Linked DNA regions of Tunturibacter gelidoferens. The protein of the gene in region 2 interacts with the protein of the main gene of each other region in a pairwise test. Links are inferred from orthologs where the notes say so. Each region holds a gene or a part of one and is shown on either strand. Other genes may lie near its edges.

The links.
Region 1: the proteins of RBB81_RS02860 (region 2) and lpdA interact in binary tests that used the Escherichia coli proteins (3 or more experiments, as listed by UniProt). The link is inferred for Tunturibacter gelidoferens from one-to-one orthologs.

Annotation. Positions count from the first base shown.
Region 1 is NZ_CP132938.1:1,046,590-1,052,339, forward strand. The notes cover bases 1,883-4,863. They hold lpdA (dihydrolipoyl dehydrogenase), read right to left. Parts: upstream 4,092-4,863; coding sequence 2,673-4,091; downstream 1,883-2,672. Other genes in these bases: lipB (lipoyl(octanoyl) transferase LipB), read right to left, coding at 1,883-2,594; RBB81_RS04945 (hypothetical protein), read left to right, coding at 4,331-4,528; RBB81_RS04950 (hypothetical protein), read left to right, coding at 4,532-4,863. Outside these bases: RBB81_RS04930 (2-oxo acid dehydrogenase subunit E2), read right to left, coding at 54-1,694; more of lipB, read right to left, coding at 1,833-1,882; more of RBB81_RS04950, read left to right, coding at 4,864-5,452; hemB (porphobilinogen synthase), read right to left, coding at 5,481-5,750. UniProt on the Escherichia coli protein: Lipoamide dehydrogenase is a component of the glycine cleavage system as well as of the alpha-ketoacid dehydrogenase complexes.
Region 2 is NZ_CP132938.1:551,543-557,690, reverse strand. What follows is about bases 1,582-4,960. They hold RBB81_RS02860 (ATP-dependent helicase), read right to left. Parts: upstream 4,566-4,960; coding sequence 1,782-4,565; downstream 1,582-1,781. Other genes in these bases: RBB81_RS02855 (hypothetical protein), read left to right, coding at 4,861-4,960. In the rest of the region: RBB81_RS02865 (amino acid permease), read right to left, coding at 1-1,384; more of RBB81_RS02855, read left to right, coding at 4,961-5,205; RBB81_RS02850 (TIGR00730 family Rossman fold protein), read left to right, coding at 5,358-5,930; RBB81_RS02845 (DUF971 domain-containing protein), read right to left, coding at 5,988-6,148. UniProt on the Escherichia coli protein: A helicase with DNA-dependent ATPase activity. Unwinds DNA duplexes with 3'-5' polarity. Translocates on single-stranded DNA with 3'-5' polarity. Initiates unwinding more efficiently from a nicked substrate than double-stranded DNA.

The DNA.
Region 1 (5,750 bases), 500 kb from region 2 along the record:
GCGGCCGACTAAGTCAAGTCTGCCGCGCGGTTCTTGTTTGAAGCTGGTTTCGGTTAGCCGATGTCTTCGGACCAGTTCTCGAGGTATGCCTTGAAGTCGGACATGAATTTGCCGGCATCTGCACCATCGACGATGCGGTGATCGAAGCCAAGGGTGAAGCGCTGGATGGAACGGATCGCGATGGAGTCGTTGCCGTCCTTATCAGTGATGACTTCGGCTTCCTTATTGAGGCCGCCGATGCCGAGGATCGCGCTCTGTGGCTGGTTGATGATGGGAGTACCGAACTGCTCGCCGAAGATGCCGGAGTTGGTGAGCGTGAAGGTGCCGCCGGAGATCTCATCGGGAGCGAGCTTCTTGTTGCGGGCGCGATCGGCTACGTCAACGATGCCGCGAGCAATACCCAGGAAGTTTTTCTCTTCAGTCTGCTTCAGAACAGGGACGATGAGGCCCCAGTCGAGGGCGACGGCGATGCCGATATTGATGTTCTTGTTGTAGCGGATCGCTTCGCCTTCAATTGAGCCGTTGACGATGGGGTGCTTACGCAACGCGACGATCGCCGCTCGGGTAATGAAGGGCATGTATGTCAGCTTGACGCCGTTGCGCTGCTCGTACTTTGACTTCTCCTTCTCGCGGAGTTTGACGATGCGCGTCATATCCACCTTGAACACAGTGTGTACATGCGGGCTGGTGCGCTTGGACTCGACCATGCGCTGCGCAATGATGGAGCGCATCTTGGTCATAGGAACAAGCTCGCCGGGCTGCGGCTGGGGAGCGGCCGGTTTTGCGGCTGCCGAGGCCGACACGGAGGCCGCCGGAGCGACAGAAGCAGCAGCAACAGGCTTTGGACCCTGCTCCAGATGGCTGACGATGTCGGTCTTCGTGATGCGGCCCGAGGCTCCTGTGCCAGGAACCTGCGAGAGATCGACGTTGTTGTCTTTTGCTATCTTGCGGACCAGCGGGGAAGAACGGACGCGCTCGCCGGCTGCTGCAGAAGCGGAAGGTGCGGCGGGCGTAGGAGCAGCCGTGGTTGTCGCGGATCCAGGCGCCGATGCAGTCGGAGCGGCTGCCTTTCCGGCCGCGCCACCGATGACCGCGACCACCGTGTTGATTGTAACGGTGGCACCCTCCTGAACCTTGATCTCGGAGAGTGTACCGGCCACGGGCGACGGGATCTCGGCATCAACCTTGTCGGTCGAAATCTCGAAAATTGGTTCGTCGCGCTGGACTGTGTCGCCCACTTTCTTGAGCCACTTGGTAATCGTTCCCTCTGTGATGGACTCGCCCATCTGAGGCATTAGAACTTCGGTTCCAGGACCTGCGGCGCCATTCGAGGCAGCAGGCGGATTCCCCTGAACCGCGGGTGGTGCGTCGGCCGCAGCGGGTGTGACGGTGTCGGCTTTGGGATTAGCCGCCGTTTCAGTCTTTGCCGGAGACGCGGCGGGTGTCGATGACGAGCCGGCTTCATCGATGCTGCAGACGACAGTGTTGATCTGGACCGTCGTGCCTTCTGAGATTTTGATCTCCTTCAGAGTTCCGGCGGCGGGCGAAGGGATCTCCGCATCGACCTTGTCCGTGGAGATCTCAAAGAGGGGTTCGTCCCGCTGAATGGCGTCGCCCGGTTTCTTAAGCCATTTTGTGATGGTGCCTTCGGTGATGGATTCGCCCATCTGGGGCATAACTACGTCAGTCGGCATGAATATCTCTTCTCCCCTGATTTCAGGTGCGGCCTAGAGGTACGAGCGGCGAACCGCCTTGTGTCTGCCCGGTCCGCTGTCGGGCGTACGCAAATGGGATTATACGGCGGCGAGGTGATTGTTGGCCGCGCGGTGCGGTTAGCGAACATCGGCGGCAGCAACGGATTTATCGGTTTTTATGGGTGCCGCGAGCAACTGGTCAAGTGATTCGCACCAGAGCATCTGGCGCTCGAAAACCCGGCCGAAGTTCCGGGCTGTCGAGTTAAACGCCGCCTCCATCGTTGGCTGGCGGTCGTGATCAGCCTCCACTTCGAGGCTTGTTACTTGCCGATCGGCGATGCCGCAAGGGATGATCCAGTCAAAATCTCTTAGATCCGTGGTCACGTTCAGCGCAAAGCCGTGGGACGTCACGCCTTGAGAGACATGGACGCCTATCGCCGCAATTTTCTTCTCGCGGATGCTGCCACCGGCCATCGTCCAAACGCCTGTGAGCTTGCAGATACGCTGCGTCATGACGCCGAAGTCGCCGCAGGTGCGGATTAAGGTCTCTTCGAGCAGACGAACGTAGTCGACCGGGCCGAGATGAGGTCCTTTTTTCCCTGGCAGGTCGCCGCGCAGATCGATGATGGGGTACCCGACCAGCTGGCCCGGGCCGTGATATGTGACGTCGCCGCCGCGGTTGATTTCATACAGCTCGATTCCGCGCTGAGCCAGTTCTTCGTTGCTGGCAAGAATGTTGGAGCGATGTGCGTTCCTGCCAAGCGTCAATACGGGAGAGTGCTCCACCATCAGCAGCGTGTCGCCTATCAAATTCTGCTTTCGCGCCGCGATGACCTGTTGCTGAATAGCGAGCGCTGCGCTATACGGGACGCGGCCGAGATTGAGAAGATTGATGTACATGAGCGGTTCTTGGCGTCGACGATTATCAGACAGCAACCGAGCCAGATCGCCCGGCTGCTGTCTCAACAATGATTCGGGCTAGACGTTGACGGCCATACCTTCAACGCTCGAGAAGCCGTCAAGGAGGGCCTCAGCCACCGTCGGATGCGCGTGGATGGTGAACATCATCTCTTCAATCGTGGCCTCGAGCTCGATTGCAGTGACGGCTTCGGCGATGATCTCTGTCGCGGTAGTGCCGATGATGTGGACGCCGAGAATTTCGCCGTGCTTCGCATCCGAGACGACCTTGACGAAGCCATCGTGCGCATCGAGGATCGTAGCCTTGGAGTTGCCGACGAACGGAAACTTGCCGACCTTGACCTGGAAGCCTTTCTCCTTTGCCTGCGCCTCTGTAAGGCCGACGCTCGCAATCTGAGGATCGCAGTAGGTGCAGCCCGGGATACGGGTGCGGTTTACCGGCTTGGCGAACTTGCCAGCGATTCTTGCCGCAACGACGAGTCCGGCCATACTCCCGACATGGGCCAACTGAGGCAGCCCGGCGACGATATCTCCGATTGCGTAGATGCCAGGCTCGGTCGTCTCCATCCATTCGTTGGTGACAATGAAGCCACGGTCCGGAGTGATCTTCACCTTGTCGAGACCTACATCATAGGTCCGCGGAGCCCGGCCAACTGCGACCAGCACCTTCTCGGCCTGCTTGGTCTCGCCCGTTCCGTCAGACTTCGTGAAGTGAACCAACACGCCATCTTTATTCTTTTCGAACTTGTCGACCTTCGCTGACAGGTGGACATCGACGCCACGTTTCTTGAAGAGGCGCAGCAACTCCTTGCTGACGTCTTCATCCTCCGCGGGCACCATGCGGGGCAACGCTTCGAGTATCGTCACCTCCGCTCCGAAGCTTTTGAAGATAGAAGCGAACTCGACCCCAACTGCGCCGGATCCCACGACCACCAACGACTTGGGGGCTGCGTCGATCTTCAATATTTCGTAGTTCGTCAGAATCGTCGTGTCCGCTTCGTAGCCGGGGAGCATACGAGCGTCAGAACCGGTTGCCAGCACAACTTTCTTGGCCTTGATGGTGTCGGTTTTGCCATCAGCCGTCCTCACCTCGATGGTGTGGACGCCGTCCTTCGCGGGGCCCGTCAAACGACCGTAACCCTTAATGGCATTGATCTTGTTCTTCTTCATCAGGAAGTCGAGACCCTTGACGTGACGCGAGATCACGTCGTCTTTGCGCGCCAGGACGCCCTTCCAGTTGAGCTTGGGCGGCGTCACTTCGATGCCGTATCGGTCGGCATGCTTCAGGTGATCCCAGAGTTCGGCGGAGAAGAGCATCGATTTGGTGGGAATGCATCCCCAGAGCAGGCATGTTCCTCCCAGCCGGTCATTGGCGTCGATCAGCGCGGCCTTCAGGCCATATTGCGACGCGCGGATTGCGCAGGTATATCCGGCGGGTCCGCCGCCAAGCACTACTAAGTCGAAAATCGTATCTGCCAAGGGAACACTCCATAGGATCTCGGAACTCAAACAGTTTCAATTTTACCCTCAAGCGTTGAGCCATCGACAGCACGCCAAGGACACTGATTCTCGCGAAGAGAAGTTGAGGCGCATCGGAAAAGACGATGATGCATCCTGTATCACGTCGATCGATAGGTAACGAAGGAGTGTCGCGAGGCGAAGTTTCGGCGAAACTCCTTGACACAGGCTAGATAATCGAATCAGGGAGAAACGTTTCGATGGTTAGCAATGTAGCCCGGCTGACAAGCGCACTTCGCAACAGCGTTTTAGAGGAGGATGCCGATTCGCCTCCTTCCCCGGAGACCACCCTCACCGAGAAGATTGACGCTGTACGGCGCGATCTGGCTGAAACCGGGGTAGCCCTCTTCACTGACGACCGAGGCCACCGCTTCCGCATCGTCCGCAAGCCCGCCTAGACTATGAGTGCGCTGGTCGCGGGATTTCTGCTGATCGGCTACCTGCTAGCGCCGGGGGTCATCTACCGGCTCTTCTTCTCTGCTTACATTCCGGCAAGAAGATACCAGCGCACCCGCACCGAAGAGGTCGTCTTCTCGTTGCTCGTTACGATCGTGCCCTTTGTTCTCTCGTGGATCCTGCTAGTGCACACACCGTTGGGCAACCTGCCGAATCTATCGATCGGACCTTCCAAGGCCGAGGCCTATCGCATCGTCTTTCGTTCACTTCTTCCTGGCCCCGAACTTACCCCGCCGAATCCTCTCACCGCGAGAGCCCATCTGGCCGATTCTTATCTGCGTGCGTTTCTTGAGCAGGGCCGCTTCCTCTCTTTGCTGTGGCTCTTTTGCGCGCTGGAGGGATGGGCGTCAGGCCTGATCGTCTCACGCTACGGCGACTACAGCACCAACCAGCGCATGCACCGGCTGTTGAAGCGCTTCTGCGATGACTTTCTTCTCACGTATGTCTCGGAGTGGGAGCTGCTCTTCACCACACGTTCCCTGCCGCGCAATCAGCAGGACTTCGACGTCGAGATCGATGCTCTCGCCGCGGGCATTCTCTATCGTGGAAAACTAGTCGACTGGTTTCTAGATCAGGATGGAAAGCTGGAGGGCATCTTCCTCGAACGTGCCGCACGCTATCAGCAGGCAGAGTTGGAGCGCGATCGAGCGCACGGGGTGCAGAAGACCCGCGAGAGCTATTGGCGCGTGATTCCAGGGGCTAAGCTCTACTTAGTAGCGAGTACCATCGCGAACTACAACATTCGCTACGCTCCACCCATGCAGCAAGACACAACACTGGCCCAGCTACGCGCCCGTTTCGGTGAGGAGGCGATCATCACTCAACTTCCTCCCGACAGCTTCGAAGATCCCATTAACTCGCCTTAGCCACTGCTCAGCCTGACGAAATCGGTCGCTACGCGAGCACCTTCGCTGCATCCTTCGCGAAATACGTCACGATAAAGTCAGCACCAGCCCGCCGAATCGAAAGCAACGACTCCATCATCGTCCGCTCCGGCTCCAGCCATCCGCGCTGAAATGCGGCGTGCAGCATCGAGTACTCACCAGACACCTGGTAGGCGCCCATCGGCAGATCGTATCGTTCCCGCGCCTCGCGAATCACATCGAGATACGGCATCGCGGGCTTCATCAGCAACATATCCGCACCCTCCGCGATATCCTGGTC
Region 2 (6,148 bases):
TAATCGGCAATCCCATCATCAGCAGCACACAGAAGGTCACCGACAGCATCGGAATCACCGGCCCAAACGGAACCCGAAACCTGCGCCGTCGCTCCGGTTCGCGATACCGCAGAATGATCACCCCAATCGAAACCAGAGCGAACGCAAATAGGGTTCCGATATTCGACAGATCCGTCAATGTCCCGATGTCAAACAACCCAGCAGGAATTCCCACCACGATTCCAGCCACCCAGGTCGCAACCGCAGGAGTCCGGAACTTGGGATGAACCTTCCCGAAGAACGCAGGCAGCAACCGATCCCGCGACATGGCAAACCAGACCCGCGACTGGCCCAACTGAAACACCAGGATCGATGAGATCATCCCCATCATCGCGCCCAGCAGAACCGCCAGCCTCACCCAGTGCAGACTGTGTCCTCCCGGCTGCATCGACAGCTTCTTCAGCGCATTCACCACCGGAGCCGCATCATCAACCATGCTCTGCCAAGGCACCAGTCCAGTAAGGATCGTCGCCACACCGATGTACAGGATCGTGCACACGACCAGCGTGGCGATAATCCCGATCGGAACGTCCTTCTGAGGATTCCTGCACTCTTCCGCAGCGGTCGACACCGAATCAAACCCAATATAGGTGAAGAAGATGATCGAGCCACCGGTCAACACACCTGACCAGCCGTTCGGCGAGTAAGGGTGATAGAGTGCAGGCTTGATGAAGTGCGCGCCAGCAAAGATGAACAGCAGAATAGCGGCGAGCTTCAGCAGCACCATGATGTTGTTGGTTCGGGCCGACTCCCGAATCCCGCGCACCAACACCACAGTGAGCAACATAACTACCAGAAATGCCGGCCAATCGAAGCCGAAGTGCCATCCTGGGAGATAAAGATCATGTCCCTGCAGGTCCTGCAATCCACCCGGAAGAAACGCGGGCGAGATCCAGCGCAGAGCGGGATGGAAGCCGAACCAGTCGAGCAGATCCACCATATGGGCTGCGAAGCCCACCGAAACAGCCATGTTGCTGCCTGCATACTCCAGGATCAGGTCCCACCCAATGATCCAGGCAACAAGCTCCCCCAACGTCGCATAGGTATAGGTGTAGGCTGACCCCGCAATCGGAATCATCGAAGCCAGCTCCGCGTAGCAAACCCCCGTCAGACCGCAGACAATCGCAACAAGCACCAGGGAAATGGCAAGTGCCGGACCCGCTCCTGGCCGACCCGCCAGCGCCGAGTGATGAATCATATAGTCCAACACGGGTGCACGCAGGATCGAAGTTGTGTCAAACTTCTCGCCTGCGATTGCGGTACCGACAACCGTAAAGATGCCGGAGCCAATCACGGCTCCAATACCCAACGCGGTTAACGAAAGTGGGCCCAGCGTCTTCTTCAACGCGTGCTCAGGCCGCTCCGACTCAGAGATCAGCTTGTCGATCGACTTGGTTGCAAAGATTTGCCTGGCCAGCGCGCTCGCTCCTGCTTACGGATGAATTGGTGCGGGGCGTTTCCGACTACACAATGCGATTTCAGAAGACTTCAATCAGGAGGGAGCCGCAAGGCAAGATCGTCCGCACGGCTCCAACAAGAGATCAGCTATCGCTTGCTTTGACCGCGAGCTGCCTTCTTGACCTTTTGCTTGTTCTCGCCACGGGCGCCAGTGCGGGGACCCTTTGCTGGTGCGGCTTTGCGCGCTGCGCGCTTTACCTTCTTGCGTTCCTGTGTGTCAGTGATGCTTTTGGTGTTTGCCATGTATCTTTGCCAATCTTTCTATAGCTGCGATTTTTCAAACTCTAAAGGCGCTCCAGCTGAGCGAACTTCTCTACCAGCTTCTTTACTCCGTGCTGTTGAAATTGTACTGTAATCTTCGCATCATCCCCATCGCCCTCGCGACGAAAGACAGTTCCTTCGCCATACTTTGGATGCCGGACCCGCGAACCCTGCCTTAGGCCAGTCTTACCGGTCTGCTCTTGAACCTCTAGCTTCGGGCGCGATATCTTTTGTCCTCGCGCGGCGAAGAAGCTGGCGATGTTATCTATTGACTGTCCCGGCATTGCAGTCTTAGAGGAGTGTTCGGCCCGATTGTTCACCCCAGGAAGCCCCGACGGGCGAGCCGAAATCCGCTCACCACTTTGGTCTTCATCTTCATAGCTATAATGCTGCTCCCCCTGTTCGGGACTCGGACGACCAAACCTGTTCCCTTTGGGGTAGGGAGTCGCGTACGCCCCACCGTAGCCCGAACCATAATTCGATCCGGAAAACTGCGGCCGAGCAGGCGGACTTCCCAAATCTTCCACAAGTCGGCTTGGAACCTCTTCCAGAAATCGTGAAGCGATGCTGGATTCCGGCATATCGCTTCCGTATCGCCGTCGATATCTGGCGCGAGTCATGATCAGCGTATCCATCGCTCTAGTCATTCCGACATAGCAAAGGCGGCGCTCTTCCTCGAGTCCTGTTGGATCGGTCAGCGTCCGAGAGTGCGGAAACAAACCCTCTTCCATACCACTCAAAAAAACCAGCGGAAACTCCAGACCCTTGGCTGCATGCAACGTCATAAGGGTTACCCTGGCCTCTTCGCTGTAGCTATCTGCATCGCTGACCAGCGCGGCGTGATCCAGAAATTCGTGCAGCGTCTCACAGCGCTCCTGGGCGTCCTGGGCCGCGTTAGCGAGTTCCTTCAGGTTTTCGATCCGCGAGAATGATTCTGGAGTTGCTTCTTCCTCGAGCGCTCGAATGTATCCACTTCGGTCGTTCAGAAACTTGATCAGCTCCGGCAGCGTCGCTGCATCACCCGGTTTGCGAAACGCCGGCTTTTCGTCCGCCATTATGATCTCGGCTGCCTTGTTCATTGTCGTCTCCGCGGATCTCTTGAGCACCACAGGAGCGAACGGATTGAAACTCGCTGAATCGATTCCGTGTGCAGCATCCGAGTCTGAAGCGTTTTCAGCCGCGATCGTGGACATCTCTTCGCTTGGGCCGAAGTCGAACCCGAAGTTGAAGCTCGTATCGAACGAAGAATCCACGCCCATGTCCTCAGATTCTGGATCACCAAATCCAAACGAAACATCTGCTTCAGCTTCTTCAGCCGCATCGGTGAGCAGGGAAGCGTCATTGTCCTTTGCAACATCCTCAGACAGCTTCTCTGCAAAACCGGGTCCCAACATTGCCCGCGCATCCTCGATCAGCCGTCTAAAACTACTCAAGGCCTGTAATGCGCGCGCAGGTAGCAGCCTATCTTCAATCGCATGGCCAATCGCGTCCCACGTGCTCTTGCCGCTCGACAGAGCCATTCGCTCTAACGTCTCCATCGTTGTTTTGCCAATACCGCGGGGAGGCGAGTTTACCACCCGTCCAAGCGCAACGGAGTCGTGCACGTTCTGCACCAGCTTCAGATAGCTCAGAATGTCCTTCACCTCGGCGCGATCATAAAAACTGAATCCGCCCACCATGTGGTACTGAATCTGGTACCGGCGCAGCGCCTCTTCGACGAGTCGCGACTGGGAGTTAGTTCTGTATAGCACGGCGCATCTCGGCAGATCCGCCTGTCCCCCGGCCTCGCGTAGATACCGCTGGATTCGATCGGCAATAAACAGCGCTTCGTTCTCGCCATCGGGGGCTTCATAGTAGCCGATCAGACTACCACCCTCTCGGGTGGTGAACAGGTTCTTGCCTTTTCGCTGCGTATTCTGCGCTACGACTGCGCCCGCGCCTTCCAAGATTATCTGCGTTGAACGATAGTTCTGCTCGAGCCGGATCGTCTTTGTCCCTGGGAAGTCCTTCTCAAATTCCAGTATGTTTTTAATGTCTGCGCCGCGCCAGCTGTAGATCGACTGGTCCTCATCGCCCACCACGCAGACGTTCGCGTCAGGCCCGGCCAGCAGCTTCATCAACTCATATTGAGGCCGGTTGGTATCCTGATACTCGTCGATCAAAAGATATTTGTATCGTCGGTTGTATCTTTCTCTAGTCTCCCCCGATGACTTCAGCAGGCGGACGGTTTCAAGGAGGAGATCGTCGAAGTCCAGCGCATTCGCTTTAAACAGTTCCTTCCTGTAAATCTCAAAAATATGAGCAATCTTCTCTTCCATTGGATTGGTACTCGCAAGAAAATACTCTTGCGGGTCAATCATGTGGTTCTTCGCCCAGGAGATTCTCCCGAGCGCCACCCGTGGCTTCAGAGACTTGTCATCAATGGCAAGCCGCTTCAATGCCTGCTTCACCACTGCCTGCTGATCGGTCTCATCGTAGATCGCAAAGGTCTTCGTCAGCCCGGCGCCTCCTACACGAAGCGCTTCTATGTCCCGCCGCAACACTCGGACACAAAAGCTATGAAATGTGGCCAGCATCGGTTTAGCCAGACTGCTGTGTCCTAGAATCTTATCGACCCTGTCGGCCATTTCTTTGGCGGCTTTATTCGTAAACGTTACAGCGAGAATTGCATCGGCCGGCACGCCCCGCTCCTGAATCAGATAGGCGATTCGATGCGTGATGACACGCGTTTTGCCAGATCCCGCGCCTGCGAGCAGAAGCACAGGTCCATCTACTGACTGGATTCCCTCCTGCTGTTGCGGATTCATATTCTCCAAAAGTCGACTCAACGCGCACGCTCCAACATCTATTTTAAGCTTCCCGAGGCTCGCTCTCCAGTGGCTCGCTTGAAGCTTTCAAATTCCCATTGCTGTTGTTCATTTGCGAACAGCTTGTCCACTCATGGACAGCGGTTAAATCAAATTAAGACTGGATGGTTAATTCGAAAACCAAAGTGATATTTTTGGGAACTAGTTTCGTCCAACCTGCGTAACTCAACTCACGACGGGCTCCCTGATCCATGGCAGAGAACTTCAGTCGAATCTTGAAGTAATGGAGCGTGGTATGAAACGTCACAATCTCTTGACCGTCGCAGTTGTCGCTAGCTCTCTTCTTGCAGTCCCGGCCATATATGCGGCTCCTACAAGCATCTCATCTCCCGTTCATGCAATGTTCGGCAAAACAAAGACCAACACGATCAAACTCAATCTTCGCAATGATACCGGCACTTCTCTACAGGTTCTGGTAGGGGATAAACCGATGACGCTTGAGCCCGGAAAATTAGTTAACCTCGACGTTCCAGTGGGAACACGCATCGTCGCCAATAGTGCCACACCAAACCACGCGGTAGGGTCGCTCATCGAAGAGGTCATCAAAGATCATAAAGGTGCCACGATCGCAATTCGCTAAGAAGACTTGCGACGAAGACGATATGGCTAGCTGTCTCCGAAGGCCGACCGCCGCTATTAGATCCGGTCGGCCGCAACTTTCTTCCTCCCCTTCCCTTGATTGAGTCAAACGCTCATACACTCGACGTGAAGCGCCTTGATATCCTCAATCGTATGATTCGCAATGTTGCTGTCTTTTGTGCTTCCGTTAATGGTCTTCATCCTGCCTACCGAGCGGACGCCGAGCATCTGGGGCGCGCCCTTGCTACCCGCAATATTGGGATAATTTATGGAGGCGCAAACGTCGGCCTGATGCAGGCCGTTGCTGAGGCCGCCCTAACCGCCGACGGCAAAGTCATAGGAGTTATTCCGGAGGTGCTCGTCGATCTCGAAGTGGCTCATCACGGTATCACCGAACTTCACATCACCAGCACCATGCACACCCGTAAGGCGCTTATTGGAGAAAAGGCCGACGCGTTCATTGCGCTGCCGGGAGGCTTCGGCACCTTCGAGGAACTCTTTGAAGTCCTTGCCTGGCACACCCTCAAGCTCCACGCGAAACCTATCCTCTTGCTCAATACACACGGCTTCTACGAAAAGCTCCTCACCTTTCTTGATCACTGCGTCGCCGAAGGTCTGCTTAAGCAGAAAAACCGACAACTCCTTCTCGTCGCAGATACTGTTGAAGAGGCGCTCACGATGTTGAAGTTAGACGACCGAAGAGCGTCTGCGGGCGGACTAGACTGAGTCTTGACACGCTACGAAACCACGCCATCATTCTCTCGGTCTTTAGCCTGACCTCTCCTACAACTCTTGCTTTGTCATACAACCGTCGCAACGGCACACTCGTCGGAGGTACTCCCAAGAATAAATTCCACTTTCGTGTCCATCGTTCCACTTGAACTTCAGCGCATACTTGCCTACTGGCGTCACCTCCAGCGGTCGTGCCGGAGCCTTGTACATCT